2 regions of the Enterobacter wuhouensis genome follow, and region 1 is predicted to be linked to the other one. Evidence: predicted binding sites of a transcription regulator. Region 1 holds the regulator's gene; the other holds the start of a gene.
The links. Region 1 encodes sigma-54, which starts transcription at its own class of promoters, with help from an activator protein. Its sites were predicted from a motif close to GTTGGCACANNTTTCGCTNT; they were not measured.
Positions count from the first base shown of each region.

Region 1 (15,449 bases):
AACGTAATCCGCATCGATAGGGATACCGTGCTTAAAGCCGAAGGATTCGAACACCATGGTCAGCTCGCGCTCGCGCTTGCCCAGCAGGCGGGTTCGCAGCATTTCTGCCAGTTCGTGAACGGACATTTCGGAGGTGTCGACAATCAGATCCGCCCGTGACCGCAGCGGCTCCAGCAGATCGCTTTCCTGGTCGATGGCGCTTTCCAGGGAGAGGTTTTTACTGGAGAGCGGGTGCAGACGGCGGGTGTCGCTGTAGCGGCGGATCAGCGTGTTGCGATCGGCGTCCAGAAACAGCAGCTGCGGCGAGAACGCGTCAGGCAGGTTGCTCATCGCCTGTTCAAAGATCTCCGGCGATTCAGGCATGTTACGCACGTCAATGCTGACCGCTGCCGAGATCTGCCTGTCGGCCAGCGTCCGCGCCAGCTCCGGCAGCAGCACCACCGGCAGGTTATCGACGCAGTAAAATCCCATATCTTCCAGCGCGCGCAGGGCGACGGATTTCCCCGACCCCGAGCGGCCACTGACGATCATCAGCACCATGTTCCGTTTCTCCTCAGGACAACAGATGTGAAAGCCATCTCCCGGTTATGCATCATCCTGATTGCCTTCTGCTTCAGTGATAATCTGGTAGAGCTCTTCATCACTTTGGGCTGAACGCAGTCGACGGCAAATGGTTTTATCAGCCAGGCGTTTAGCGACCAGCGAAAGCGTATGCAGATGGGTTTTTGTCTGGTCGGCAGGCACCAGCAGCGCGAAGAGGAGATCGACCGGCTGGTTATCAATGGCATCGAAGGCAATAGGCGTTTCGAGCTGCACAAACACGCCGACGGCACGCAGGGTGTCTTCTTCGAGCTTGCCGTGCGGGATCGCGATACCGTTGCCGATGCCGGTACTGCCCATTTTTTCACGGGTCAGGATAGCTTCGAACACCACCTGCGGCGGCAGGCCCAGCTGTTTTGCGGCCAGTTCACTGATGATCTCCAGCGCACGTTTTTTGCTCTGGCAGTGAACGCCACTGCGGGTACATTCCTGGTTAAGGACATTGCTCAGTTGAAGAGCCGAATCGTTGTTCATCATAATTTCACCTAAGCGCTAACTGTACAAATGGCCTGTTGTGTTTCACAACAGGCCGTCCTGCACCCGTTAACTGCCCGGACAATTAGTGTTGTTTCAGTTTATCTTTATGTTTATTGAGCTGTCGCGCAAGCTTATCAATCAAGCCGTCGATAGCCGCGTACATGTCTTGCCCTTCCGCACTGGCATGGAGTTCACCCCCGTTAACGTGCAGGGTTGCATCCGAGATATGAGTCACTTTCTCCACTTTCAACACAATATAGACCTGATTGATCCTTTCGAAATACTGTTCGAGCTTCGCGAACTTCGTGTTCAGAAAATCGCGTAATGCCTCAGTAATCTCGACATTGTGTCCTGTGATGTTGAGCTGCATAGTGTCTTCCTTATCGGTTGTGTCAGACCAGTTGTTTACGCTGGTTAGACGGCGGAATGGATAAAGACTCTCGATACTTCGCAACAGTACGACGTGCCACCATAATACCCTGATCGGACAGCATGGTGGTTAACTTACTGTCACTCAGTGGCTTCGCGGGGTTCTCCGCTGCGATCAACTTCTTCACCAGTGCACGGATCGCCGTGGACGAGGCTTCGCCACCGCCCTCGGTGCTCACATGGCTGGAGAAGAAATACTTAAGCTCAAAAATACCGCGCGGGCTGTGCAGATACTTCTGCGTGGTCACGCGGGAAATGGTTGATTCATGCATCTCGACGGCCTGGGCGATATCCGCCAGCACCATCGGCTTCATGTACTCTTCGCCCTGCTCAAAGAACGCCTGCTGCTGTTCGACAATACAGCGGCTTACGCGCAGCAGCGTATCATTTCGGCTCTCCAGACTTTTGATCAGCCATCGCGCTTCCTGCAGGTTGCTGCGAATATATTGATTGTCTGAGTCGTTACGCACGCTGGTGCACATGGAGGCGTATTGCTGATTAATTTGCAGGCGAGGAATGCTGTCTGAGTTCAGTTCAACGACCCAGCGGTCGTTGTGCTTTCTGACCAGGACATCCGGGATGACATACTCGGGTTCGCTGGTCTGGATCGACTGACCGGGGCGCGGATCGAGCGACTGGATCAGGTTAACCGCTTCTTTCAGCACCTCTTCCTTCTGGCGCGTGACGCGCATCAGGGTACGGAAATCGTGGTTAGCCAGCAGATCCAGATGATCGCTGATGATTAATCGGGCCTCATCAAGCCAGGGCGTGGTTTTGTCGAACTGCGAGAGCTGGATCAGCAGGCAATCGCGCAGATCTTTTGCCGCGACCCCGACCGGATCGAAGCGCTGGATGCGCTTCAGGACGGCTTCAATTTCTTCGAGTTCAATCTCGTCGTCGCCGATGCTTTCCAGAATATCGTCAAGCGTGACGGTCAAGTAGCCGGTGTCATCGACGGCATCGACAATTGACGTCGCAATTGCGCGGTCGGTGTCGGAGAAGGGCGTCAGCTCAACTTGCCACATCAGGTAGTCCTGCAGCGACTGGGTCGTTTCGCCCTGATAAACCGGCAGCTCGTCGTCCTGATAATCTGCACGCGTGCCCGAAGGCGTTCCGGCGGTGTAGAGTTCATCCCAGCTGGCATCCAGCGGAAGCTCGTCCGGCATCTCTTTTTGTTCGAGCGCATCAACGGTATCGAGCGTTTCAGTGTCCTGCGATTGCTGAGTATCTACCTCGTCATGAAGATCGGTTTGCTCCAGCAGCGGATTGCTGTCCAGCGCCTGCTGGAGCTCCTGCTGGAGTTCTAACGTGGACAACTGCAACAGGCGAATTGCCTGCTGTAGCTGCGGCGTCATTGCCAGTTGTTGGCTGAGCCGTAATTGCAAACCTTGCTTCATGTTCAGAGCATTTTTCTCCGGTTCGGCGTTGTGTTACCTCTACCCTATCAGAGTCTGAAGTCTTCCCCAAGGTACACGCGCTTAACATGCTCATCTTCGAGGATTTGCTGCGGCGTACCGTGGGCGATCAGATGGCCCTGGCTCACAATGTAGGCGCGTTCACACACCGCCAGCGTTTCACGAACGTTGTGGTCGGTGATCAGCACGCCAAGTCCGCTGTCGCGCAGATGCTCGATAATACGTTTGATGTCGATAACGGAGATCGGGTCAACGCCCGCGAAGGGTTCATCCAGCAGGATGAATTTCGGGTTCGCCGCCAGCGCGCGCGCAATTTCAACACGGCGACGTTCACCGCCGGATAACGCCTGACCGAGGCTGTCGCGCAGGTGTTCGATGTGGAACTCCTCCATCAGCTCATTGGCGCGATCCTGACGCTGTTCGCTGGTCAGATCGTCACGAATTTGCAGTACCGCCATCAGGTTATCGTAAACGCTCAGGCGGCGGAAAATGGAGGCTTCCTGAGGCAGGTAGCCAATGCCACGACGCGCGCGCGCGTGCAGCGGCAGCAGGCTAATGTCTTCATCGTCGATGATAATGTTGCCCGCATCGCGCGGCACAATGCCGACGACCATGTAAAACGTGGTGGTTTTACCCGCACCGTTAGGGCCAAGCAGGCCCACGATTTCGCCGGAATTGACGGTCAGACTGACATCTTCCACGACGCGGCGGCCCTTGTAGGCTTTCGCAAGATTTTTTGCAGTTAATGTTGCCATAGCGAATTAGTTACTCTTCTTCTGTGCCGGGGCCTGGCCTTTGCCTTTGTCCTGCAGCTGGGACGGAACAAGCACGGTAGTCACGCGTTTGCCTTTCTCACTGGTGGCCTGCATTTTCTGCTCTTTCACCAGATAGGTGATCTTGTCGCCGGTGATATTGCTGTCCAGCTGCTCCAGATAGGCGTTACCGGTGAGGATAACCAGATCCTTCGCCAGTTCGTAATGCATGTGCGAGGCACGCCCTTTTACCGGCTTGCCGTTGTCCTGCATCTGGTAGAAGGTGGCCGGATTGCCATAGCCATCGATGATTTCTTTGCCCTGCTCGCCGCCTGGGCGGGTAACGACCACTTTGTCGGCGTTAATTTTGATCGTGCCCTGGGTCATGACGACGTTGCCCGTGAAGGTGACGACGTTACCCTGCATATCGAGCGACTGCGCGTCGGACTCGATATGAATTGGCTGCTCGGTATCACCCGTCACAGCAAAAGCGGGAAGACTGGCCGCCAGCATCGCACTGGCGATAATTACTTTAAGGCTGAGTTTGTTTGTTTTGAATTTCATAGGAGGTTCTAACCTTTTCAATCAGCTCGGCGTTTTTGCTGCGTAAGTTCCCGCGCATTCTCAGACCGCTGGAATTAAATGTAGTGCCATACAGTGTGACCAGATCCTGCGACGTGACATCCTGGGTCACCAGGTTGATTTGGGCATTATCCGTCGTAATTTTGCGCAGCTGCGAGTCAGGGGTCAGGGCGTTGACTTCAACGTGGCCGTACAGATACAGCATACGGTCGTTCGTCAGCTTTGCCCTGTCTGACTTAATCGACCACGTCGGCACTTTGTCCGTATCGAACGTGGTCATGACGGGCTGGGTAAACCAGGAAATACCGTCATCTGAAAAATATTCTACATGCTGGGCAATCAGCCGATAGTTCAGCGCCCCTTCAGGGCTGTAGACCACGGTGTCGCTGTGATCGCTTTTATAGGTTGGCTCGTTATTATTCACTACTTCTGTCTGCGTATCGTCACGATCGGCAAGATTCACGCCAATCAGGACCAGCGCAACAAGCGAAAGCAGAATGATAACCCAACGTCTGGTTTTACTCATATCGATTGCCCTTTGGCCTCATCAAGCTTGCCCTGCGCCAGCAGAAGCAGATCGCAGACTTCACGTACGGCACCACGGCCACCGTTAATATGGGTAACATAGTCAGCGCGCGGGATCAGCAGCGGATGCGCATCGGCCACCGCGATACTCAGGCCCACTTCCGCCATCACCGGCCAGTCAATCAGATCGTCCCCGACGTAGGCCACATTTTCCGGTGCGATAGCCAGTTTACCCAGCAGATCGTTGAAGGCGACCATCTTGTCGGATTGCCCCTGATACAGATGGGTAATGCCCAGCGTTTCACAGCGATCTTCTACCAGTTTAGCTTTTCGTCCGGTGATGATTGCAACTTCAATACCCGACGTGAGCGCGCAGCGAATGCCGTAACCGTCGCGAACGTTAAATGCTTTCAGCTCTTCGCCATTATTGCCCATGTAAATCAGGCCATCGGAGAGTACGCCATCCACATCCAGGATCAGCAGGCGAATATTTTCCGCCTTTGCCATCATGGAGGTACTCACCGGACCATAACAGGTTGCAAGGGATGCACCCGCATTACTCATTGTCTTATCCTTCATTACACTACGCCCGCGCGCAGCAGATCATGCATATGTACCACACCCAGCAATTGGTCGCCATCGGCAACCATGACGGAGGTGATATGACGGGACTGCATGAGGTTCAATACATCCACAGCCAGCGTGCCTGGACGCACGCGAATGCCGCCTGTCGTCATGACGTCGGCAATACCGAGCGTGCGGACATCCACCCCCATATCGAACACGCGACGCAGGTCGCCATCGGTGAAAATGCCCTGAATTTTCATCAGGTCATCGCATATCACCGTCATGCCCAGATTTTTACGGGTGATCTCCAGCAGCGCATCGCGCAGCGAAGCCTCTTTGCTGACGTGAGGGATCTCATCGCCCGTGTGCATAATATCGTTCACCCGCAGCAGCAGCTTGCGGCCCAGCGCGCCACCCGGGTGGGACAGCGCGAAATCTTCCGGCGTAAAGCCCCGGGCTTCAAGCAGCGCAACGGCCAGCGCATCGCCCATGACCAGCGCAGCCGTGGTGCTGGATGTCGGCGCAAGACCGAGCGGACAGGCTTCTTTGGGGACCTTCACACACAGGTGAATATCCGCGGCGCGCGCCATGCTGCTTTCGGGGCGGCTGGTCATGCAAATGAGCGGAACCTGCAGGCGCTTCAATACCGGGATCAGCGCCAGGATCTCATTGGACTCGCCGGAATTCGACAGTGCAATGACCACATCCTGCGGCGTGACCATCCCCAGATCGCCGTGCGCGGCTTCACCAGGATGGACAAAGAAGGAGGAGGTTCCCGTGCTGGCAAACGTCGCCGCCATTTTGCGCCCGATGTGACCGGACTTGCCCATTCCCATGACCACGACTTTACCGGCACAGTAGAATATCTTCTCACATGCCAGACTAAAATCCTGATTAATGTACTGATCTAACTGCGCCAGACCTTCACGTTCAATCTCCAGAACGTCTTTGCCTGCTTTCTGAAAGTCAAAACCCGGCTGCAATTCTACTTGCGACATAATGCGTTTCCGTTTACCCAGAGAGAAGAGGCGAGAGCCAGTACAGCATAGCCATCCATACGATAAATCCACCTGTCAGCAGCGCGCCTGCGCCTTTGCCTATCTGCTCTTTTCGCCGCCAGCAGAGCAGGGCGAAAATCACGCTGACCAGCAGCATCACACCGTAATCACGCGTGAAGGCCATAGGGTTAAATGGCCCCGGTGAAATCAGAGCCGGTAGCCCCATCACGATGGCGATATTGAAAATGTTGGAACCGATGATGGTGCCAATGGCGATATCGTCTTCGCCCTTACGTGCGCCAGCAATGGCCGTGGCCAGCTCCGGCAGGCTGGTGCCGATGGCAATCACGGTCAGGCCGATGGTTAGTTCGCTCATGGCGAAATAGTTCGCCAGCACGGTTGCGTTATCCACCACCATGCGCGTGGCCATCGGCATGATGATTAACGCAACGCCAAGCCAAAGCAGCGCGACGGGAAGCGTGCCTTCACGCGGGAGTTCGGCAACATGCTCGCGCGTCAGGCTGTCATGGCCCTGTTTTTCAGCCTGCCGGGCGATTTTAACACTATAAAGTAGCCAGATGGCCGCCAGCGCCAGCAGGAAAATGCCGTCGCTGTAGCTCAGCACCCCATCATAAAATACGCAGCCTGCCAGCAGGCTTACGATTAACATTAGCGGCAATTCGCGGCGCAGAACATCAGAATGCACGCGAAAAGGATGCAGCAGCGCGGCAAGGCCTAAAATAAGCAGAATATTGACGATGTTAGAGCCGATCGCCGTGCCAATCGCGAGGTCAACCTGACCGTGTAAAGAGGCGGTAACCGAGACGATTATTTCAGGAAGAGAAGTGCCGACGCTGACAACGGTCATCCCGATGACAATAGGCGGTACGCCAATCAGACGGCACAGGATCGATGCGGCAAACACTAAACGGTCAGCACTGTAGACCACCAAAAGTAAACCAATTATTAACAGTGCTGTTGCTAAAAGCATCAAAAGTCCTTTCTTCAGGTATACTCGCCGGTCCACCGTGCAGAATTGCCGGCGCTGCATACAGTCTGAGACGTAACGAATTCCTAATTTTGACTTTATGCGCTGGAAAAGTAAAACAAATGCCAGCTTTCGCTAACCTCAAAGGCTAATATTCTGTAAAAATGTGGGGTTTAGGGCTGATTTAAGCGTTACGCTTCGCATGAGGCAGGGTAAGAAAGGAACCATAAATGAGCCAAACGATGGCGAATATAGTCGATGTCCGCGGTGTGAGCTTTTCTCGCGCCGACAGATTGATATTTGATGATATTTCGTTGACCGTACCGCGTGGCAAGATTACCGCCATTATGGGGCCGTCCGGGATCGGTAAAACGACTCTGTTACGACTCATTGGTGGGCAGATCCCACCAGACAGCGGAGAAATTCTTTTCGACGGGGAAAACGTCCCGGAGATGTCGCGATCGCGCCTGTATACCGTGCGTAAGCGCATGAGCATGCTTTTTCAGTCGGGAGCGTTATTCACCGACATGAACGTCTTCGATAACGTGGCTTATCCGCTGCGAGAACATACCCAGCTGCCGCCAGAACTGCTGAAAAGCACCGTGATGATGAAGCTGGAAGCCGTGGGGCTGCGAGGTGCGGCGAAATTAATGCCGTCTGAGCTTTCCGGCGGTATGGCACGTCGCGCCGCGCTGGCGCGCGCCATTGCGTTAGAACCTGATTTAATCATGTTCGACGAACCTTTCGTCGGGCAGGACCCTATCACTATGGGCGTGTTGGTTAAGCTCATCTCTGAATTGAACAGCGCGCTCGGCGTGACCTGCATCGTGGTCTCCCACGACGTGCCGGAAGTGCTGAGCATTGCTGATTACGCCTACATTGTGGCAGACAAAAAGATCGTTGCGCACGGCAGTGCTCAGGCGTTGCAGGAAAATTGCGATCCGCGAGTTCGTCAGTTCCTGGACGGCATTGCGGATGGACCCGTGCCGTTCCGCTATCCTGCGGGCGATTACCGTGATGATTTACTGGGAATAGGGAGTTAAGCCACTCATGCTGTTAAATGCGTTGGCCGCTCTCGGACACCGTGGCATAAAAACCATCAGGACGTTCGGGCGTGCCGGATTGATGTTATTCAACGCGGTGGTCGGCAAGCCGGAATTCCGTAAACATACGCCTTTACTCGTGCGACAGCTCTATAATGTCGGCGTGCTGTCGATGCTCATCATCATCGTTTCCGGTCTGTTTATCGGTATGGTGCTGGGGCTGCAGGGGTATCTGGTTCTCACCACCTACAGCGCGGAAACGAGCCTTGGAATGCTGGTTGCGCTCTCGCTGCTGCGTGAGCTGGGGCCGGTTGTTGCGGCGCTGCTGTTTGCCGGACGCGCGGGTTCTGCGCTAACGGCGGAAATCGGCCTGATGCGTGCGACCGAGCAGCTTTCCAGCATGGAGATGATGGCGGTCGATCCGCTGCGTCGCGTGATCTCGCCACGTTTCTGGGCTGGGGTTATTTCCTTACCGTTGCTCACCATCCTCTTTGTCGCCGTGGGTATTTGGGGCGGTTCGCTGGTTGGCGTGCACTGGAAAGGGATTGACGCCGGGTTCTTCTGGTCTGCTATGCAGGATGCGATCGACCTGCGAATGGATCTGGTTAACTGCCTGATTAAAAGCGTGGTCTTCGCTATTACGGTCACCTGGATTGCCTTGTTTAACGGTTACGATGCTATCCCGACGTCGGCGGGCATTAGCCGTGCTACTACACGTACTGTCGTACATTCGTCGCTGGCCGTACTGGGTCTGGATTTTGTGCTCACCGCACTGATGTTTGGGAATTGAGTTCATGCAAACGAGAAAAAATGAAATTTGGGTTGGCGTGTTTCTGCTGTTAGCCCTGCTGGCTGCACTGTTCATCTGCCTGCGCGCGGCGGATATCACTTCCGTTCGCACCGAGCCGACGTATCGTATCTATGCCACTTTCGATAATATCGGTGGCCTGAAGGCGCGCTCGCCGGTTCGCATCGGCGGCGTGGTGATTGGCCGCGTGACGGATATTACGCTCGATGAGAAAACCTATCTCCCGCGCGTCGCGATGGAGATTGAAGAGCGCTACAACCATATTCCAGATACCAGCTCGCTTTCCATTCGTACCTCCGGCCTGCTGGGTGAGCAATATCTTGCCCTGAACGTCGGTTTTGAAGACCCGGAGCTGGGAACGACTATCCTTAAGGACGGTAGCGTAATCCAGGATACGAAGTCCGCGATGGTGCTGGAAGATATGATTGGTCAGTTCCTTTACAACAGTAAAGGGGATGATAAAAACTCAGAAGCTGCGCCTGCGCAGAGTGAAGAGCATACCAACGCCGCACCGGCACCTGGTGCAGCGAATTAATTTCAGGAGAAGTCATTCATGTTTAAACGACTGTTAATGGTTGCCATGCTGGTCATTGCCCCTCTTTCCGCAGTACATGCGGCAGACCAGACTAACCCGTACAAACTGATGGATGAGGCCGCACAGAAGACCTTCGATCGTCTTAAGAACGAGCAGCCTAAAATTCGTGCTAATCCTGATTATCTGCGCGACGTGGTCGATCAGGAACTGCTTCCGTACGTGCAGATTAAATATGCGGGCGCGCTGGTTCTGGGACGTTACTACAAAGATGCTACCCCAGCGCAGCGTGATGCCTACTTTGCCGCCTTCCGCGAGTACCTGAAACAGGCGTACGGCCAGGCGCTGGCGATGTATCACGGTCAGACCTATCAAATTGCTCCTGAACAGCCGCTGGGCGACGCGACCATTATCCCTATCCGCGTGACCATTAACGATCCTAACGGTCGTCCGCCGGTTCGTCTGGACTTCCAGTGGCGTAAAAACAGCCAGACCGGCCACTGGCAGGCGTATGACATGATTGCCGAAGGGGTGAGCATGATCACCACCAAACAGAACGAGTGGAGCGATCTGCTGCGCACCAAAGGTATTGATGGCCTGACCGCACAGCTGCAGTCTATCTCTCGTCAGAAAATTACGCTGGACGAGAAAAAGTAATGTCTCAGCAGCTTGGCTGGTCGCGTGAAGGCGAGGCGTTAAAACTGTCCGGTGAACTGGATCAGGACTTGCTGAACCCGCTATGGGATAAGCGTCATGAAGCCATGCAGGGCGTGACGCTCATTGACTTAAGCGACGTCACGCGGGTTGATACGGCTGGGATTGCGCTGCTGACCCATCTGATAGCGGAAGGGAAAAAGCAGGGTAAAAACGTCGCGCTTCACGGTGCGAGCGACAATGTTGTTACCCTGGCGCAGCTCTACAATTTGCCGCAGGACGTTTTGCCTCGTTAATATTTTCAGTGCGTTACTTCTGAAAGCCTCGACAGTTTCATCGTCGGGGCTTTTTGCTTGTTTAAGACTGCGCCACTTTGCTCTAAGATGTTGGGCTTGTTTTACTATCAGATGATTAAGAACCCATGGAAAATAATGAAATCCAGGCAGTGCTGATGAATGCACTCTCCCTTCAGGAAGCCCACGTCTCTGGCGATGGCAGTCACTTCCAGGTTATTGCTGTGGGTGAGATCTTCGACGGTATGAGTCGCGTGAAGAAGCAGCAGGCTGTTTACGCGCCGCTGATGGAATACATTGCGGACAACCGCATCCACGCCCTGTCGATTAAAGCGTTCACCCCGCAAGAGTGGGCACGCGATCGCAAACTAAACGGTTTTTGAGCTGAGGGCTATGCCCGCAGCACGGTTGAATTTATAAGAGAGCAATTACATGGACAAATTTCGTGTACAGGGGCCAACGCGTCTCCAGGGCGAAGTCACAATTTCTGGCGCCAAAAACGCCGCGCTGCCAATCCTCTTTGCCGCGCTGCTGGCGGAAGAGCCGGTAGAAATTCAGAACGTACCGAAGCTGAAAGATATCGACACCACCATGAAGTTGCTCACCCAGCTGGGTACGAAAGTCGAGCGTAACGGTTCCGTGTGGATCGATGCCGGCAACGTTAACAACTTCTCTGCGCCTTACGACCTGGTGAAAACCATGCGTGCGTCCATCTGGGCGCTTGGCCCGCTGGTGGCGCGTTTTGGTCAGGGGCAAGTCTCGCTGCCGGGCGGTTGCGCCATCGGCGCGCGTCCTGTTGACCTGCACATCTTTGGCCTTGAGAAACTGGGCGCAGAGATCAAGCTGGAAGAAGGTTATGTGAAAGCGTCCGTCAATGGCCGTCTGAAAGGCGCGCACATTGTTATGGATAAAGTGAGCGTAGGCGCAACCGTCACCATCATGTCGGCAGCGACGCTGGCAGAAGGCACGACCGTTATTGAAAACGCCGCGCGCGAGCCGGAGATCGTGGATACCGCGAATTTCCTCGTGGCGCTGGGTGCAAAAATTTCGGGTCAGGGCACCGACCGCATCACCATCGAAGGCGTTGAGCGCCTGGGTGGCGGCGTTTACCGCGTTCTGCCGGACCGTATCGAAACCGGTACCTTCCTGGTGGCAGCGGCGATTTCCGGCGGCAAGATTGTCTGCCGTAACGCACAGCCTGACACGCTGGATGCCGTTCTGGCGAAACTGCGCGATGCGGGTGCGGATATTGAAACAGGTGAAGACTGGATTAGCCTGGATATGCACGGTCAGCGTCCAAAAGCCGTAAATGTGCGTACTGCACCGCATCCTGCCTTCCCGACGGACATGCAGGCGCAATTTACCCTGTTAAACCTGGTTGCAGAAGGCACCGGGTTCATCACGGAAACCATCTTCGAAAACCGTTTCATGCATGTGCCTGAACTGATCCGTATGGGCGCGCATGCTGAGATCGAAAGCAATACGGTTATCTGCCACGGCGTTGAAAAACTGTCGGGTGCGCAGGTGATGGCGACCGACCTGCGTGCGTCCGCAAGCCTGGTGCTGGCGGGTTGTATTGCAGAAGGAACGACCGTTGTCGATCGTATCTACCACATCGATCGTGGCTATGAGCGTATCGAAGACAAACTGCGCGCGCTGGGTGCCAATATCGAGCGTGTGAAGGGCGAGTAATCGTTCCGGCACCCCCCTGCCTTGAAGGGCTGGGGGATTGCTGTTCCTGTCAAACCGGGTGCATCAGCTCTGATGCGCTTTCTTTGTTTTGCTCTGGCGCATCATGCGCGTTCTGTCGATAAACTCATGCGTAACAGGGTCGTGGTAGCGTGACGGCCAGATTATCCACGGGTGCGTGTCCAGCGCCGTCGCGATGATTAATTCTCCCTTTGGCCAGGGGCGGGTCAGGGCGTTTGCCAGCGTCGAAGAGCTTAAACCGCTGCGGCGCGATTCTGCTGCCAGTGATGTTCCTTTTTTGCGCAGTGCCGCAATGATGTCAGCGGAATGCCAGTCGATAAATTTCGTATCCATAAAGCTGTCCTTATGTTCGTATTCACCTGCGCCATTTCTCCTGAAATGACCGCGTTACTATAGCGCCTTCGAACACATGTTCTAAAAAGTTCGAGTTACTGGAAGCAATATTCAGAATAAGACATGGCTTTATTCATGCGGCCTGTAAGCCGATGATTTAACATGAATATGGAATTTACAGGAGCTTATTGGAGTTCCCCGTGACGCGCACGGGGAAAGGGCGAGAAATTAACGATCGCGCTGAACGGCGATGTGGGCAAGACCAATTAGCGCCTCGCGCCACGGGCTGTCGGGAATAACCTGGAGTGCTTCGATGGCTTTATCGGCCTCTTCCTCGGCACGCTGACGCGTCCATTCCAGCGATCCGCAGATAGCCATTGTTTCCAGTACAGGTTCCAGAAGATGTCGACCATTTCCCTGTTCGATCGCTTCGCGGATCATTTTCGCCTGTTCAGGCGTGCCGTTGCGCATGGCATGGAGCAACGGCAGGGTCGGTTTACCTTCGTTCAGGTCATCGCCAACGTTTTTACCGAGCGTTTCGCCATCGGCGCTGTAATCCAGCAGGTCATCAATCAGCTGGAACGCGGTGCCAAGGTAGCGGCCATAATCCTGCAGCCCTTTTTCCTGCGCTTCCGTACAGCCTGCCAGGATGCCAGAACATTGCGCAGCCGCTTCAAACAGGCGCGCGGTCTTGCTGTAGATGACGCGCATGTAATTTTCTTCCGTGATGTCCGGGTCGTTGACGTTCATCAGCTGGAGGACTTCGCCTTCCGCGATCACGTTTACGGCTTCAGACATCACTTCGAGCACTTTCAGCGAGCCCAGGCTGGTCATCATCTGGAAGGCGCGGGTATAGATAAAATCCCCGACCAGAACGCTGGCTGCGTTACCGAAGGCGGCATTGGCCGTGGCTTTCCCGCGACGCATGTCTGATTCATCCACAACGTCATCGTGCAGAAGCGTCGCAGTATGAATAAATTCGATCAGGGCAGCGATCGTGACGTGGGCATTTCCCTGATAGCCAATGGCGCGGGCGGCCAGAATGGCAATCATCGGGCGAATGCGTTTACCGCCGCCGCTGACGATGTAATAGCCCAACTGATTGATCAGCTGAACGTCAGAGTTGAGTTGCTCCAGGATTGCTGCATTCACACCCGCCATATCTTGCGCGGTTAACTCGTTGATTTTTTCTAAATTCATCGCAAAAGCCGGGCTTTTTATCCTGTTTATCCCACACGATGTGGGTTCACAATGGGGTTGGGTTTATCAATAGTATTGCTGATTGTACTGAAAAAACCGCGCAGATAAACGTTACCGTACGTGTTGTGTTTTTTTTCTTCATGTATTGACGGTAGCACTTGTCAAAGGCTCGCGTTTTGCGTAATATTCGCGCCCTATTGTGAATATTTATAGCGCACTCTGATTCATACGAGGACGTGCGCGGAAGCGGAGTTTATATGTACGCGGTTTTCCAAAGTGGTGGTAAACAACACCGAGTAAGCGAAGGTCAGACCATTCGCCTGGAAAAGCTGGACATCGCAACTGGCGAAGCTGTTGAGTTCGCTGAAGTTCTGATGATCGCAAACGGTGAAGAAGTCAAAATCGGCGTTCCTTTCGTTGATGGCGGCGTTATCAAAGCTGAAGTTGTTGCTCACGGTCGTGGCGAGAAAGTTAAAATCGTTAAGTTTCGTCGTCGTAAACACTACCGTAAGCAGCAGGGCCACCGTCAGTGGTTCACTGATGTGAAAATTACTGGCATCAGCGCCTAAGACCTGAGGAGAGATTTAAATGGCACATAAAAAGGCTGGCGGCTCCACACGTAACGGTCGCGATTCAGAAGCTAAACGCCTTGGCGTTAAGCGTTTCGGTGGCGAATCCGTTCTGGCGGGTAGCATCATCGTTCGTCAACGTGGTACCAAATTCCACGCTGGCAACAACGTAGGTTGCGGTCGTGACCACACTCTGTTTGCTAAAGCAGACGGTAAAGTGAAATTTGAAGTTAAAGGCCCGAACAACCGTAAATACATCAGCATCGTTGCTGAGTAAGGTTTTCTCGGTCCGGTAACGGATTAAAGCCCCGCAACACGTTGCGGGGCTTTTTACATTGGAAACCCGGAAAATTTTCTGTAGGGAAAACGGGCATGAAGCAGCAGGCCGGCATTGGTATTCTTTTGGCGATCACCACCGCGATGTGCTGGGGTGCACTGCCAATTGCAATGAAGCAGGTACTGGAAGTGATGGAGCCACCAACGGTGGTGTTTTATCGCTTTCTGATGGCAAGCATTGGCCTCGGTGCCATTCTGGCCGTCAAAGGTAAGCTGCCACCGCTGCGCATCTTCCGCAAACCGCGATGGCTGGTATTGCTGGCAATCGCGACGGGCGGTTTGTTCGGTAACTTCATCCTGTTCAGCTCTTCCCTGCAGTACCTTAGCCCTACGGCGTCGCAGGTGATTGGTCAACTCTCACCGGTCGGTATGATGGTGGCCAGCGTCTTTATCCTGAAGGAGAAGATGCGCGGGACGCAGATTGTCGGGGCGAGCATGCTGCTTTGTGGCCTGGTGATGTTCTTCAACACCAGCCTCGTGGAAATTTTTACCCGCCTGACGGATTACACCTGGGGTGTGATTTTCGGTGTGGGTGCAGCAACGGTCTGGGTGAGTTACGGCGTCGCGCAAAAGGTGTTATTGCGTCGTCTGGCCTCACAGCAGATCCTCCTTTTGCTGTACACTTTGTGTACAATAGC
Region 1 is NZ_CP142124.1:4,239,563-4,255,011, reverse strand. It holds gene rapZ (RNase adapter RapZ) at 1-540, opposite strand, end outside; gene ptsN (PTS IIA-like nitrogen regulatory protein PtsN) at 586-1,077, opposite strand; gene hpf (ribosome hibernation promoting factor) at 1,160-1,447, opposite strand; gene rpoN (RNA polymerase factor sigma-54) at 1,470-2,903, opposite strand; gene lptB (LPS export ABC transporter ATP-binding protein) at 2,951-3,676, opposite strand; gene lptA (lipopolysaccharide ABC transporter substrate-binding protein LptA) at 3,683-4,237, opposite strand; gene lptC (LPS export ABC transporter periplasmic protein LptC) at 4,206-4,781, opposite strand; gene kdsC (3-deoxy-manno-octulosonate-8-phosphatase KdsC) at 4,778-5,344, opposite strand; gene kdsD (arabinose-5-phosphate isomerase KdsD) at 5,359-6,345, opposite strand; gene VPX56_RS20240 (calcium/sodium antiporter) at 6,359-7,336, opposite strand; gene mlaF (phospholipid ABC transporter ATP-binding protein MlaF) at 7,564-8,376, shown strand; gene mlaE (lipid asymmetry maintenance ABC transporter permease subunit MlaE) at 8,384-9,166, shown strand; gene mlaD (outer membrane lipid asymmetry maintenance protein MlaD) at 9,171-9,719, shown strand; gene mlaC (phospholipid-binding protein MlaC) at 9,738-10,373, shown strand; gene mlaB (lipid asymmetry maintenance protein MlaB) at 10,373-10,666, shown strand; gene ibaG (BolA family iron metabolism protein IbaG) at 10,792-11,046, shown strand; gene murA (UDP-N-acetylglucosamine 1-carboxyvinyltransferase) at 11,096-12,355, shown strand; gene sfsB (DNA-binding transcriptional regulator SfsB) at 12,419-12,706, opposite strand; gene ispB (octaprenyl diphosphate synthase) at 12,935-13,906, opposite strand; gene rplU (50S ribosomal protein L21) at 14,164-14,475, shown strand; gene rpmA (50S ribosomal protein L27) at 14,495-14,752, shown strand; gene VPX56_RS20180 (DMT family transporter) at 14,848-15,449, shown strand, end outside.

Region 2 (15,449 bases), 530 kb from region 1:
GCCCCGCGCCGGAGAACGGGCTGTGCAGCATGATGTTGATTTCGTTGAAGGTCAGCCAGTATTTCACCAGCCCGTTAAATTCTTCAAAGCAGGTGCGGGCGTAGCGGGCGAAGAAATCGACCATCTTACGGTTGCGCCACGAGCCGTACTCCGTCACCAGGTGCATCGGCACGTCGAAGTGGCACAGGGTGACCAGCGGCTCAATGTTGTACTTTTTGCACTCCTCGAACACCGCGCGGTAGAAGGCGATGCCCTCTTTATTCGGCAGCGGCTCGTCGCCGTTCGGGTAGAGACGGCTCCAGGCAATCGAGGTGCGGAACACCGTAAAGCCCATCTCCGCCATCAGGGCGATGTCCTCTTTATAGCGATGGTAAAAATCAATCGCCTCGTGGCTTGGGTAGAACTCGTCGTCACGCAGCGAGAAACGCTTTTCCTTACCGACCTTCACCGCCAGGCGATTCGCGCCGTGGGGGATCATATCGACCGTCGTCAGCCCCTTTCCGCCTTCACGGTAAGCACCTTCACTCTGGTTAGCGGCAAGCGCGCCGCCCCATAAAAATCCTTGTGGAAAAACAGACATTCTTACCTCGCTTTCAATTTATGCTTGTGCTGCTTTGCTCTGTACCGGTGCGGTCTGCAGGGCGCGCGCTTTTTCGGCCTCGTCTTCGACCGGGATATCCTCAAAGCCGAGTATCAGGGTCAGAACAAACGACAGCACCACCGCCAGCCCCATCACGCCAAACACCCAGACGATGGTCATCGGGTTGGCCGGGTCGAAGAACTGCACGCTGGTGAACAGCCCCGGCGCCGCCATCGAGTGGCTGGCGAGACCGGCCATGCCCGCCACCGCGCCGCAGATAAAGCCGCTGATCAGGCTGGCAATCAGCGGACGCTTCAGGCGTACCGCCACGCCGTACAGGGCAGGTTCAGAGATCCCCGCCATAATGGCGGAGGCCGCCGCCGCCAGCGCCGTCTGGCGCAGCTCAGGGTTTTTGGTTTTCCACGCCACCGCCAGCGACGAGCCGCCGAGCGACAGGTTGGCGCCGATTTCCGACGGCATCACCATCCCCTCTTTGCCCGTTTCGGCGATGGTCTGAATGATAGTCGGCGTAAACACGCGGTGCATCCCGGTCATTACCAGCAGCGGCCACAGCGCGCCCATGATGGCGACGGAGAGCCAGCCCAGATAGCCGTGAATGGTGTAAACCAGCGCGGAGATGGCGCTGCCGATCCAGATCCCCAGCGGGCCAATCAGCACGATGGCGAGCGGGGCGGCAATCAGCACGATCAGCATCGGCTTGAGGAAGTTTTTGGTTACCGCCGGGGTAATGCGATCCACCCAGCGTTCGATATACGACAGGCACCAGGTCATCACCAGCGCCGGGATGACGGTGTAGGTGTATTTCACCGCCGTCACTGGGATGAAGGCAAACTCAACGTGCTCGCCCTGCGCGGCCTTCGCCATCAGCTCGATAAAGCTTGGGTGCACCAGCACGCCCGCAATGGCAATCGCCAGCGACATATTGGTTTTGAACTTCACCGCCGCCGAGGCCGCCACCATCAGCGGCAGGAAGAAGAACGCGCCGTCGCCGATGACCGTCAGGATGGTCAGCGTGGGATCGCCCTTGCCCAGCACGCCGGTCATCTCGAGGATCATCGCCAGCAGCTTGACCATCGAGCCGCCGATGATCGCCGGGATCAGCGGGGACATGGTGCCGATCAGCGCGTCGAGGATCCCGGCGCCGATGCGGCGCAGGGTCAATTTCTGCGGGCCTTCCGGTACGGCAGGCTGCAGGCTGGTTGGCAGCAGGCTCACCACTTCGCGGTAGGCCTGAGAAACGGTGTTGCCAATGATGACCTGGCACTGGTTGTCGTTGCGCACCACGCCGAGCACGCCGCTGATGCTTTTCAGGCGCGCGGCGTCGGTGAGGCTTTCGTCTTTCAGCACGAAGCGCAGGCGCGTCATGCAGTGGGTGACGGCGACGATGTTCTCTCTGCCGCCCAGCGCGCTGACAACGTCGTTCGCCAGCGCGGCGTAATTTTTGGCCATCGGATGTGATCCTGTTATCGTTGTGAGAAGTGTAGGAAACCGGTTCCACATAATCATCATGAGTTTCTGTGAATGAAACAAGATCGCTTTTTAGCCATTTTTTCGTTTCGTGATGACGATCACTCGAGGGTGTTAAAAGCGTGAGATCGCCGCTGCGACAATTTTTCTGCAGTGCAGTACACTGCGCCCATCAGGTTCAAACGGAATAACAACATGACCACGATGCTGGAAGTGGCGAAGCGGGCAGGCGTTTCGAAAGCGACGGTCTCCAGGGTGCTGTCGGGAAATGGCTACGTCAGCCAGGAGACCAAAGACCGGGTATTTCAGGCCATCGAAGAGAGCGGCTATCGCCCCAATCTGCTGGCGCGAAACCTGGCGACTAAACGCACCCAGACGCTGGGGCTGGTGGTGACCAACACGCTGTATCACGGCGTCTACTTTAGCGAACTGCTGTTCAACGCCGCGCGCATGACCGAAGAGAAGGGGCGGCAGCTGATCCTCGCGGACGGCAAGCACAGCGCCGAGGAAGAGCGCGAGGCCATCCAGTATCTGCTCGACATGCGCTGCGACGCGGCGATCATCTACCCGCGCTTTTTGAGCGTGGAGGAGATGGACGAGATCGTCGAGAAGTGCGAGCAGCCGATCATGGTGCTCAACCGCCGCCTGCGGAAAAACAGTAGCCACTGCGTCTGGTCCGATCATAAAGCCTCCAGCCAGGAGGCGGTGTCGCAGCTGATTGCGAAGGGGCACCGTGACATTGCGTTTATCACCGGCTCGCTGGATTCTCCGACCGGGGTTGAGCGCCTTTCCGGCTACAGGGACGCGCTGGCGCAGCACGGTATTCCGCTGCGCGAGGGGCTGGTTGCGCAGGGTAAGTGGAACCCGGCCAGCGGCGCGGCGGCGGTGTCTGAGCTGCTCGCTCGCGGTGAACGCTTTACGGCGCTGGTGGCGAGCAACGACGATATGGCGATCGGAGCCATAAAGCAGCTTCACCAGAGCGGGATCGCCACACCGGATGCGGTGTCGGTGATCGGCTTTGACGACGTGGCGATTGCGCCCTACATCGTGCCGTCGCTCTCCAGCGTGCGCGTTCCGGTGACGGAGATGATCCAGGAGACCATTAGCCGCCTGATTTTCATGCTCGACGGCGGCGAATTCAAATATCAGCAAACGTTTTCCGGCGAGCTGATCCTGCGCGAATCGGTAATTGATGGCCCGCACCGCTGACGTCGACAGCCGTCATCGTCAGAAGTGACGATGACGGCACCTCTGTCTTTTCTGTAAATCCAGTTATTTCAATAGTTTAAAAACTGGCACGGTTTATGAATAGCTCCGCGCATGACTGTTATGCTGGAGAAGCAGATGAACCGTTTTATGATGGCCGATGCCAGTAAGTGTATTGGCTGCCGTACCTGTGAAGTTGCATGCGTAGTATCCCACCAGTCGGAGCAGGATTGCGCCTCCCTGACCCCGGAAGCCTTCCTGCCGCGCATTCACGTTATTAAGGGCGTGAACATCTCAACCGCCGCGATTTGCCGCCAGTGCGAAGACGCACCCTGCGCCAACGTCTGTCCGAACGGGGCGATTAAGCGCGAGAAAGGCTTTGTGCACGTGATGCAGGAGCGCTGCATCGGGTGTAAAACCTGCGTTGTTGCCTGCCCGTACGGGGCGATGGAGGTGGTGGTTCGCCCGGTGGTGCGCAACAGCGGAATGGGGCTGAGCGTGCGCGCGGAAAAAGCAGAAGCCAACAAGTGCGATCTCTGCTACCACCGCGAAGCCGGCCCGGCCTGCATGGAGGTCTGCCCGACGCACGCGCTGGTGTGCGTGGATCGCGACAAGCTCGAACAGATGAGCGCCGAAAAACGCCGACGTGCGGCGTTCGACACCTCCTCGTCACTGCTGTTTTAACCTGCGATGAGCGGTAACGGCGTTCAGCTGCGGGTGCGCGGCAAGGTGCAGGGCGTGGGGTTTCGGCCCTTCGTCTGGCAGCTTGCGCATCAGCTTCAGCTAGCGGGTGACGTCTGCAACGACGGAGAGGGCGTGCTGGTGCGCCTCGCGGGTAATGGGGGGGCCTTTACCGCGAGGCTGCGCCAGGACTGCCCGCCGCTGGCGCGCATTGATGACGTTGAAACGCAGCCGTTCACCTGGACGACCCTGCCGGACGCGTTCGTTATCCGCCACAGCGCGGGCGGGGCGATGGACACCCAAATTGTCCCCGATGCCGCCACCTGTCCCGCATGTCTGGCTGAAATGCGCGACCCTGGCGAGCGCCGTTATCGCTACCCGTTTATCAACTGCACCCACTGCGGGCCGCGCTTTACCATCATTCGCGCCATGCCCTACGACCGTCCGGCCACGTCGATGGCCGCTTTCCCGCTCTGCGTGCCGTGCGAGACGGAATACCGCAATCCTGCCGATCGACGTTTTCACGCCCAGCCGGTGGCCTGCCCGGACTGCGGGCCCGCGCTGGAATGGCGTTCGGGCGACGTTGTTGCCATCCGCGAAACGGCACTGCGTGAAGCGGTGGCAATGCTCATGAGCGGTGGCATAGTCGCGGTTAAAGGGCTGGGCGGTTTTCACCTCGTCTGTGATGCGCAAAATCCGCAGGCGATACGGAAACTGCGGGCACGCAAGCAGCGCCCGTCGAAGCCGCTGGCGGTGATGATCCCGCAGGCGGATAAGCTGCCTGAGTCGATTCAGACGCTGCTCGGCTCACCCGCTGCACCCATCGTGCTCACGCCAAAAGCCTGGCTGCCTGACTACCCTGAGGCTATCGCACCGGGTCTGGATAACGTGGGGATCATGCTGCCCGCTAATCCGCTGCAGCACCTTCTGATGATGGACTGCCGGCATCCGCTGGTGATGACCTCCGGCAACCTCAGCGGCAGGCCGCCTGCCATCAGTAATCAACAGGCGCTGGATGAACTGGGCAACATTGCGGACGGCTTCCTGCTGCACAATCGCGATATTCTTCAGAGGATGGACGATTCGGTGATGGATCGGGACGGCATGATGCTGCGCCGCGCGCGCGGGTTTGTGCCCGATGCCATCACGTTGCCTGCGGGTTTCGAGAACATCCCCGCCATGCTGTGTACCGGCGCGGAGATGAAAAACACCTTCTGCCTGGTGCGCGGCAATCAGGCGGTGCTGAGCCAGCATTTTGGCGACCTGAGTGACGACGGTGTCGAAGCGCAGTGGCGCGGCGCGCTCTCGACGATGCAGGACATCTACGCCTTTCAGCCGGAGCGCGTGGTGTGCGACGCCCATCCGGGCTATCACACGCAACAATGGGCGCAGGGGCAGGGGCTACCGGTCGAACCCGTGTTGCACCATCACGCGCACGCGGCGGCGTGCCTGGCCGAAAACGGCTGGCCGCGAGAGGGCGGAGACGTTATCGCCCTGACGCTGGACGGCATCGGCATGGGCGAAAACGGCGCGCTGTGGGGCGGGGAGTGCCTGCGGGTCAACTATCTTGAGTGCGAACATCTCGGCGGGCTGCCCGCCGTTGCGCTGCCGGGCGGCGATCTGGCGGCGCGGCAGCCGTGGCGTAATTTGCTCGCCCACTGCCTGGCGTTTGTTCCTGACTGGACGCAGTACCCGGAAACGCGCGCGCTTCAGGCACAACGCTGGCCGCTGCTGGCGACGGCCATCCAGCGCGGCATTAACGCGCCGCTGGCCTCGTCGTGCGGTCGCCTGTTTGACGCGGTCGCCTGCGCGCTGGGCATCGATACGCAGAGCTACGAAGGTGAAGCCGCCTGCAGGCTGGAAGCGCTGGCATCGCGGTGCGCGGGCGTCGATCATCCGGTGACGCTGTCAGTCGAGAACCTCGCGCGTTTCTGGCAGCAGTGGCTGACCTGGCAGGCTGAGCCGTGCGAGCGCGCGTGGGCGTTTCACGACGCGCTGGCTAAAGGGCTGGCGGAACTCGCCGCGCTCCATGCCCGACGCCTGTCGCTGTCGACAATCTGCCTCAGCGGCGGCGTGTTGCATAACCGTCTGCTGCGCGCGCGCCTGCGTCATTATCTCTCTGACTTCACTCTTCTTTTTCCTCATCACCTGCCCGCAGGCGACGGGGCTATCTCCTTCGGGCAGGCGGCGATCGCCGCCGCCCGGTCATGTTCACAAAGGACTTACAATGTTACGACTCTTACGCAATGAACCTCGCGCGGCGCTTCTGCTGCTGGGACTGGTAATGGCTAATTTGCTCGCCTGGGGATGGGCATGGCAAACCTTTAGCGGCAGCACGGCGCTGATGGCCGCCAGCCTGCTGGCGTGGTGCTACGGGCTGCGCCATGCGGTAGATGCGGACCACATTGCCGCCATTGATACCGTGACGCGTAAGATGATGCAGCAGGGCAAGCGTCCGTCCGGCGTGGGGGCGTGGTTCTCGCTGGGGCATTCCACCATCGTGGTGCTGGCCTCCATTGCCATCGCCGCCACCGCGACGGCGTTTCAGAAAAACATGGCATGGTTCCACGAAACCGGCAGCCTGATCGGCACCGCCGTTTCCGCAACCTTCCTGCTGGCGATGGCGCTGGTGAACATGGTGATCCTGCGCGGCGTCTGGCGCAGCTTTCAGGCGCTGAAAAACGGCAGGCCGGTGCAGGGCGACATCGCGCTCCCTGCGCAGGGCGGCGTCATGAACTGGCTGTTCGGCAAAACCTTCCGCCTGGTGAATAAAAGCTGGCAGATGTATCTGGTCGGCTTCCTGTTTGGCCTCGGCTTTGACACGGCCACCGAGATTGGCGTGCTGGGGATCTCTGCCGCCAGCGCCTCCAGCGGAATGTCGGTGTGGGCCATCATGATCTTCCCGGCGCTCTTCGCCAGCGGCATGGCGCTGGTCGATACGCTCGATAACCTGCTGATGGTCGGGGCCTACGGCTGGGCGTTCAACAAGCCGCAGCGCAAGCTCTACTACAACATGACCATCACCGGCACCTCCGTGGTGGTGGCGCTGTTTATCGGCGGGCTGGAAGCGCTGGGCCTGCTGATGGACAAATTTGCCCTCAGCGGCGGCGTCTGGGATCTGATTGGCGCGGTGAACGACAACCTGGGCAACGCCGGGTTTGTGGTGGTCGGGCTGTTCGTTGCCTGCTGGCTGATCTCGATGGTCAACTACCGCTGGCGCGGCTACGACGCGCTGATCGTGCGCTCCTGAACCGGCGGCAGCCAGGCGCGGGTAAAATCGAGCCAGCCGCTGGCGGTCAGCACAATGTCCTGCACGTTTTCCAGGGTGTTAAGACGATAGCGGTAGTGGAACAGCGGCGTGCAGGCGCCGCTTTCCAGCAGGTGCTGAAAGAAGGCGGGCAGGTGTTTTCGCAGGCTTTCTTCGCTTTCGCAATACGCCATCAGCGCCTGCTTCGCTTTGCGCCAGGCGGCCTGCCCCAGCGCGGTGGCCCAGGCGGGTTCTTCTGTAAACCACTCTGCCAGCGCAAACTCCGGCACTTCGCCTGCCAGATAGTCCCCCAGTAGGATATCGCCCTGCGCCAGCGCGTCGGGCGCATGCCATTCCTCGCGGTCCTTCCACTGAATGCTAACGTCGCAGCCGCGCTTTTTCAGGCGCGCTTGCAGCATGCTGGCCAGATCGCTCAGTCCCGGCGTGTCGTAACAGACAAGCGAAAGGGTGGCGGGAAGCGCCACCTCGGATACATCCGGAAGGGCAGGCGTCGCAATGCCGGGCAGAATTTCCGTGCGGGTGTCGACATCCTCCCGGCAAAGGTACTGTTGATTGATATGCTGAATTTCCTGGCGCAGCCAGGCCGCCAGCGGCTCTGGCAGCATGGCGTTCAGCATCAGCCAGGCAAACCCACCGCTGGTAGAGGTGACGGACGCCCGGGCATTGTCTCCTTTCCCCACGGTGATCCACGCGGGTCTTTCCGCCTCGCTGCGGGTTCGCCAGAACTCAATGGCGTGCAGCAGCGGGTGCGCGGCAAAGTACCAGGGCTGGCGCTCAAGGCGCAGATAGTGGGAGTGGTGGCGAGCGATAGCAAACGGCCCGGCACCGATATCCGGCTGCTGCGGATGCGGCAGGCGACAGGCGTGGTGGGCGAGACGGTGCGCCAGCATAGCGTCGGGCGTGTTCAGCTGGAACTCCAGACACCAGGGGGCGACAAGCGACACCGTTTGAACGTGCGCCAGCCCCGAATTGCGCGCGGGGTCCGTGAACAGCTGATGCAGCGCGCTGAGAATATCTTCATCGCTGATGGACTGCCCGTTATGCCAGTGCGCGCCGCTGCGCAGGTAAAACCGCCAGGCGAGTTTATCCTCGCTGGCTTCCCAGTGGTGGGCTAAATCGGGCACGGGCCGTGGGTGGCCTGACGCATAGCGCGTCAGCCCCGCGTGTACCGCGCAGATAATATGCTGCTCGGCGCGACGACGCTGAAGGGCGGGGTGAAGCGAGGTCAGCGGGCGGTACCACGGAATACGCAGGGTTGGCTGATGCTTTAGCCATTTTCCCCCTAAAAACGGGGTGATGATGTGGTGCAGGCTGGCCGGATCGCCGTCGGCCAGCTGGAGCGCGCTCTGGTAATCCCCTTTCTCCAGACAGGCGTGCATCAGCGGCGCGCTCAGTTCGCTGGTGGTTGTCAGGCAGTGCAGGGTGGCACGATGCCCGCGCCCCGGCTGCGCATCCCAGCTTAGCCAGCCGCTTTGCGCGAGCTGGCGCAGCAGGGTGCGCGCATGACGTTCGCTGCACAGCGCAACCTCCGCGACTTCTGCGATGGTCGTGGAGGCTGGCGCAGCGCCGTAGTGCTGATAAAGCCGTTGATACTGACGGATTTTCTGTAGCTGGCGCATAGCGGCATACCGATAACAAAGGGATGCTGAGAGTGTAGGATTTTTTTGCGGAAGAAAAAGTGCTGGTTTACATAAAGTGTTCCGGTTTTTAGCCCGGCGGCGCTACGCCTGCGCGGGCCTACGGGCTTTGTAGGCCGGGCAAGCGTAGCGCCACCCGGCAATTACCGCTCATGCTCACTGACCGGCATCATCAGCTCACGCAGACGCTCAATGCGCGCCTCCGGGCTGAGCCAGAGCCAGCGAAACAGAATATGTTCTCCCTTTTTCGCCTGTTTAAAATAGGTTGAAAAGTAAAGTAGCTCTTTGCTGAACGTTGCCATGGGATGTCTCCGGCTGATTAATTCCTGTTCAGGGTAAGCCGGGGAAGGGGGATAAAACAGGGTGATGTTTTTAAGCTGTTCCGCATTTACATCGGGCAAAAAAAAGCCCCGGGACATCGGGGCGGCGGATAATAAAATCCAAAGGTTAAGTAAGCGTGGCAGTACTGTAGGCCGGGTAAGCGAAGCGCCACCCGGCAAAAAGAGGGTTAAGCAGGTAGCGATTTCAGCAGCGCAAAGGCCTCCTTCATGCGGTCTTCACTGACCACAAAGGCCCGCACCTGGCCGTCATTATCCGAACCGCGCGCCACCATGCCCTGCGGCTCAATGGCGATGTTCCAGTTCAGATCCTGACGCTGCGTTTCACCCGCAAGGTGCAGCGGTAATTCCGGCGTTTTGACCTTCACCAGCATGGCGGGTAATTTCAGCGGCGCGCTGCCGCCGAGCAGGTTTTTTGCCAGATACATGGCGCTTAATTGAATCGGCTGCAGGAACGGCAGCACCTGCCCGTTAATTTCAGCGCAGTCGCCCAGGGCGTAAATATCCGGCTGCGTGGTTTGCAGATAGCTGTCCACCTTCACCCCGCGGTTTGTTTCAGCCCCGGCGCGATGCGCCAGAGCGGTTTCCGGGCGCAGGCCCGTTGCGGCAACTACCACATCCACCTCTACGCTGCGGCTGCGGTCGAGCGTAGCGCGAATGCCGCTCTCGGTTTTGGTCAGGCTCTGCAGCTGTGATTTCAGCAGCAGATGTACGCCCATGTCGGTCAGACGATGCTGTAAGCGACTGCTTACTTCTGCTGGCATCAGCGCCGACAGGATGCTCGCCGCGTGGTCGACGAGGGTAACGGACTTGCCCGCACGGCAGAAATCCATCGCCAGCTCGGTGCCGATCAGCCCGCCGCCGACGATCATCACGCGCTGCGCGTCGCGAAGCCTCGTTTCGCTGGCCTGATACTCCTGCTGGCTGTTGAGGGTAATCATCAGCTCGCGGCCTTCGACCGGCGGCACAAACGCAGAGGCCCCCGTGGCGAGCACCAGCCTGTCGTATTGCCAGGTTTTCTCTTTCGCCTTCACTACGTGGGCGGCGGCGTCGATATCGGTGACCCAGGTATAAGGGAACAGGCGCAGGTTAAACTGTTCGGCGAACTCCCCCGCCGTCTGGCGGGTGAGGTCGTCGGCGCGCTGATTCTGGCTAATGACGTGGCTTAAATCAGGCTTGTTGTACTCATCCATGCTGTCGGCGGCAATGACCGTCAGCGGCACGCTGGCGTCCTGCTTGCGGATGTTTTTCACCAGCTGGCGGGCGGCAAAGCCCGAGCCGATGATGACGATACCGTTGCTCATTTTGCCTCCGTACCCAGTTCGTCAAAGACGTCTTTACCGAGGGAACATTCCGGACAGAGGAAGTTGTCCGGAACCTCGCTCCACGGCGTGCCCGGAGCGACATCCTGCAGCGGTTCGCCCAGTTCAGGATCGTAAATCCACTGGCAGACGCTGCACTGCATGCGCGGGCCGAGGTCTGCGGTGGAGGCTGCACACGCGGTGGCTTCCTGAGAGGCGGAAGGTTTTGCTGCTGTTTCAGGCAGCGGAGCGAGCGCCCACTGACGTGCAATATCGCGGCCGTGCTGGCGGCAGATTTCCAGCGCGTCGATATCCGGGCGCCATTTCGCCTTCAGGCTCAGGGACATTTCGAATCCGGCATCCTGCAGGCGGGTAGACAGACGATCTACCGCGCCGCCGCTCCAGCCGTGGGAGCCAAACGCGCTGGCGCGCTTGTTGCGAAAGCGCAGGCCGGTCATCTCTTCCACCAGGCCGGCAATTTTCGGCATCATCACGTTGTTCATGGTGGAGGTACCCACCAGCACGCCCTTCGAGCGGAAGACGTTGGTCAACACCTCATTCTTATCGCTGCGCGCCACGTTGAAGATTTTCACCGCCACGTTGGGGTCCACTTCGTTGATGCCCTGGGCAATCGCGTCCGCCATCATGCGGGTATTGTTGGACATGGTGTCGTAGAAAATGGTGATGCGATCTTCCTGATAGTCCGCCGCCCACTTCAGGTACAGCTCAACAATCTGGGTTGGGTTCTCACGCCACACCACGCCGTGGGAGGTGGCGATCATATCCACCGGCAGGTTGAAGCCGAGGATTTCGGTGATTTTTGGCGTTACCAGGCGGCTGAACGGCGTCAGGATGTTGGCGTAGTAGCGCTGGCACTGCTCGAACAGCTCGGTCTGGTCCACTTCGTCGTTGAACAGGCGCTCGTCGCAGTAGTGCTGGCCGAAGGCGTCGTTGCTGAACAGCACCGCGTCGCCGGTCATGTAGGTCATCATGCTGTCCGGCCAGTGCAGCATCGGGGTTTCAACGAAGATCAGCTGTTTGCCATTGCCGATATCCAGCGCGTCGCCGGTTTTCACGGTGTGGAAGTTCCACTCCGGGTGGTGGTGGTGACCGTTGATGGAGTCGATGGCGTTAGTGGTGCAGTAGATCGGGGTGTTCGGAATGTAGGACATCAGCTCGGTCAGCGCGCCGGCGTGGTCCTCTTCCGCGTGGTTGATGATGATGTAGTCGATAGCGTCGAGGTCGATTTCGCTGCGTAGGTTCTGCACGAATTCGCGGCTGAACTTGTGATCGACGGTATCGATCAGCACGTTTTTACCTTCGCGGATAAGATAGCTATTGTAGCTGCTGCCGCGCAGCGTTTTGTATTCCGTCCCGTGGAAATCACGCACTTCCCAGTCACGTTGACCGACCCAATGAATGTTATTTTTAACCAGAATAGACATAGCAACCTCAGCTTAATACGGTGTGTTCAAATAAGATGGTTTAGCTATATCAAGTTGCGTGCCAACTTTTTAATTGATTGAATTTAATGAATTTATTGTTTTTCATCTCTTAATGGGTAGTCATTATGACTATACTAAATACGGTCAATATGACAGTATGTGTTGTCAAAATGACAATGAGGCAGACATGAGCTTTTCCGTAGACGTGCTGGCGAAGATCGCCATTGAACTGCAAACCGGTATCGGCCATCAGGACCGCTTTCAGCGCCTGATTTCCACGCTGCGCCACGTGCTTGAGTGCGATGCGTCCGCGCTGCTGCGCTACGAGGGGCGGCAGTTTATTCCGCTGGCTATCGACGGGCTGGCGCAGGACGTGCTGGGGCGGCGCTTTACGCTTGAAGGCCATCCGCGCCTGGAAACCATCGCTCGCGCGGGGGACGTGGTGCGCTTCCCGGCGGACAGCGACCTGCCCGATCCGTACGACGGCCTGATCCCGGGACAGGAGAGCCTGAAGGTGCACGCCTGCATCGGGCTGCCGCTGTTTGCCGGACAAAACCTGATTGGCGCGCTCACGCTCGACGGCATGTCGCCGGACCAGTTTGATACCTTTAGCGACGAAGAGCTGCGCCTGATTGCCGCCCTGGCCGCCGGGGCGCTGAACAATGCCCTGCTGATTGAACAGCTGGAAAGCCAGAACATCCTACCCGGCAGCCCGGCGGCGTTTGAGCAGGTGACGCACACCGAGATGATCGGCCTTTCGCCGGGGATGGAGCAGCTCAAAAAAGAGATCGACATCGTGGCGGCCTCCGATTTGAACGTGCTGATTTTCGGTGAAACCGGCACCGGTAAGGAACTGGTGGCGAAATCGATCCACGAAGCCTCGCCGCGCGCGGTCAACCCGCTGGTGTACCTCAACTGTGCGGCCCTGCCGGAAAGCGTGGCGGAAAGCGAGCTGTTTGGGCACGTTAAGGGGGCATTTACCGGGGCCATCAGCAACCGCAGCGGCAAGTTCGAAATGGCCGATAACGGCACGCTGTTTCTGGATGAAATCGGCGAGCTGTCGCTGTCGCTACAGGCCAAGCTGCTGCGCGTGCTGCAGTACGGCGACATCCAGCGCGTGGGGGATGACCGCAGCCTGCGGGTGGACGTGCGCGTGCTGGCGGCGACCAACCGCGATCTGCGGGAAGAGGTGCTGGCGGGGAATTTCCGTGCGGACCTGTTCCACCGCCTGAGCGTATTCCCGCTCTCCGTCCCGCCGCTGCGCGAGCGCGGTGACGATGTCGTGCTGCTGGCCGGCTTTTTTTGCGAGCAGTGTCGGCTCAAAATGGGGCTGTCCCGCGTGGTGCTCAGCCCGGGGGCAAGAACCCATCTCCTGAGCTACGGCTGGCCGGGCAACGTGCGCGAGCTGGAGCACGCTATTCACCGCGCGGTGGTGCTGGCGCGGGCGACGCGCTCGGGTGACGAAGTGGTGATCCACGCGCGGCATTTTGCCCTTCATGATGACGGCGTACAGGCCGTTGCCCAGGCTACACCGGAAATTGCCAATGAAAACCTGCGTGAAGCCACGGAGGCGTTTCAGCGTCAGATGATCACCCGCGCGCTGGAACAGAACAACCGCAGCTGGGCGGCGTGCGCGCGGGCGCTGGAGATGGACGTCGCCAACCTGCACCGGCTGGCGAAGCGTCTTGGGCTGAAGGGTTAAATTATCCCGGCCTGGTAGAAGTCCTGCAGGTTGATGGCGCCGCACAGCCTGCCGGCATCGTCCACTACCGGGGCGGCGGTGATTTTGCGCTTCATCAGCACCTCTTTGGCCTCAATGGCGCGGCTTTCGGCGTTCAGCGTCAGCCCGCCGAGGGTCATTGCGTCCGACACCTGCGATTCCAGCGTGCCGCCTCCCACCAGCCAGCGGCGCAGGTCGCCGTCGGTGAACACGCCCCTTACGCAGCCGCTTTCGTCGCACACCGCCACCAGCCCCAGCCCGGTGCGGCTGAGTTCAAGCATCGCATCCATCACGCTGGTGTCGAGTTTGACCTGCGGAATGGCGTCGTCGGTACGCATCAGGTGGTGAACCTTGTTGAGCAGGCGTGCGCCGAGCGCGCCCGCCGGATGCGAACGGGCGAAATCTTCTTCGTTAAAGCCGCGCGCCTGCATCACCGCCATTGCCAGCGCGTCGCCCATCATCAGGGTGTTAACGGTGCTGGAGGTCGGAGCGAGGTGCATCGGGCAGGCTTCGCGCTCGACGGAAATATCCAGCGTCGCTTTGGCGGCCAGCGCCAGCGGCGAGCGGGATTTGCCGGTCATCGCCAGCAGGGCGACCGATTTTTCCTGCAGGCGCGGAATAATAAGATCCAGCTCTTTGGCCGAACCGGAGTAGGAGATAAACAGCATCACGTCGCGGCTTTCGATCATCCCGAGATCGCCGTGCAGCGCCTCAGCGGGATGCACGAAGAACGCCGGGGTGCCGGTGCTGGCGAGCGTCGCGGCAATCTTTTTGCCGATATGGCCGGATTTACCGATGCCCGCTACGATCACCTTGCCTTCGCAGTGGATAATGGTGTTGGCGGCGCGGACAAAATCCTCGCCCAGACGTTCCGGCAGGCGGCTGGCTTCCTGCAGCTCCAGCATCAGCGTCTGGCGGCCCGTTTCTAACAGAAAATCACTCATCTCTCTCTCCGGTTACGATCACGTCGATTCCTTTCTCTTCCAGCGCTTTTTTGAACGCCGGGTCGATACCCGCGTCGGTAATCAGCTTATCGACGCTTTCAAGGCTACAGACAATGTTGGGGCTTTTGCGGCCAAACTTCGACGAGTCTGCCATCAAAATCACTTCCCGCGCGGCGTTGCACATGGCCTTGCTGACGCTGAACACCTCGTTAAAGGTGGTGACGCCCGCGTTCAGGTCGATGCCGTCGGTGCCCATAAACAGTTTATCAAAGCTGAAGTGGTCAAAGGCGTTCTCCGCCAGCTGGCCGTGAAACGACGCCGATTTTTTGCGAAAAGTGCCGCCGGGCATCAGGATGGTCTGCTCGCTGTCAAACTCCGACAGGGCGTTGACGATGTGCAGGCTGTTGGTCATCACCGTGATGTTGTTAAAGCGGCTGAGCAGGGGGATCATCTGCAGAACGGTGCTGCCCGCGTCGAGGATGATGGAGTCGCCGTCGTGGATAAATTTGACGGCAGCTTCGGCAATCAGCGCTTTCTGGTGGGTATTGATCAGCGTTTTGTGATCGATAGGCGGGTCCGCTTCGTCTTTATTCAGCACCACGCCGCCGTAGGTTCGAATGACGGCACCGGAGTTTTCGAGCAATACCAGGTCCTTGCGTATTGTCGTGCCGGTGGTGTCAAAGTAGTGGGCCAGATCCTCTACCGAGCATTTTCCCTGCTTTTGCAGATGCTCCAGAATGGCCGCCTGCCGCTGACGAGGTTTCATAGGCGCTTCGTTCCTTAGGTTGCGAAATGATAATTTCGCAAGCCTATAGCTTTCACAACGAAATTATCCATGTTT
Region 2 is NZ_CP142124.1:3,705,079-3,720,527, reverse strand. It holds gene VPX56_RS17665 (6-phospho-beta-glucosidase) at 1-580, opposite strand, end outside; gene ascF (PTS cellobiose/arbutin/salicin transporter subunit IIBC) at 599-2,050, opposite strand; gene VPX56_RS17655 (LacI family DNA-binding transcriptional regulator) at 2,264-3,277, shown strand; gene hydN (electron transport protein HydN) at 3,413-3,958, shown strand; gene hypF (carbamoyltransferase HypF) at 3,965-6,205, shown strand; gene VPX56_RS17640 (HoxN/HupN/NixA family nickel/cobalt transporter) at 6,183-7,205, shown strand; gene VPX56_RS17635 (SgrR family transcriptional regulator) at 7,178-8,842, opposite strand; gene VPX56_RS17630 (hypothetical protein) at 9,004-9,162, opposite strand; gene norW (NADH:flavorubredoxin reductase NorW) at 9,369-10,502, opposite strand; gene norV (anaerobic nitric oxide reductase flavorubredoxin) at 10,499-11,944, opposite strand; gene norR (nitric oxide reductase transcriptional regulator NorR) at 12,132-13,646, shown strand; gene gutQ (arabinose-5-phosphate isomerase GutQ) at 13,643-14,608, opposite strand; gene srlR (glucitol operon DNA-binding transcriptional repressor SrlR) at 14,601-15,374, opposite strand; gene gutM (transcriptional regulator GutM) at 15,438-15,449, opposite strand, start outside.
Region 2: norV (anaerobic nitric oxide reductase flavorubredoxin) is a predicted target of sigma-54. The motif match lies at 11,991-12,010, and genes of this name have one in related genera.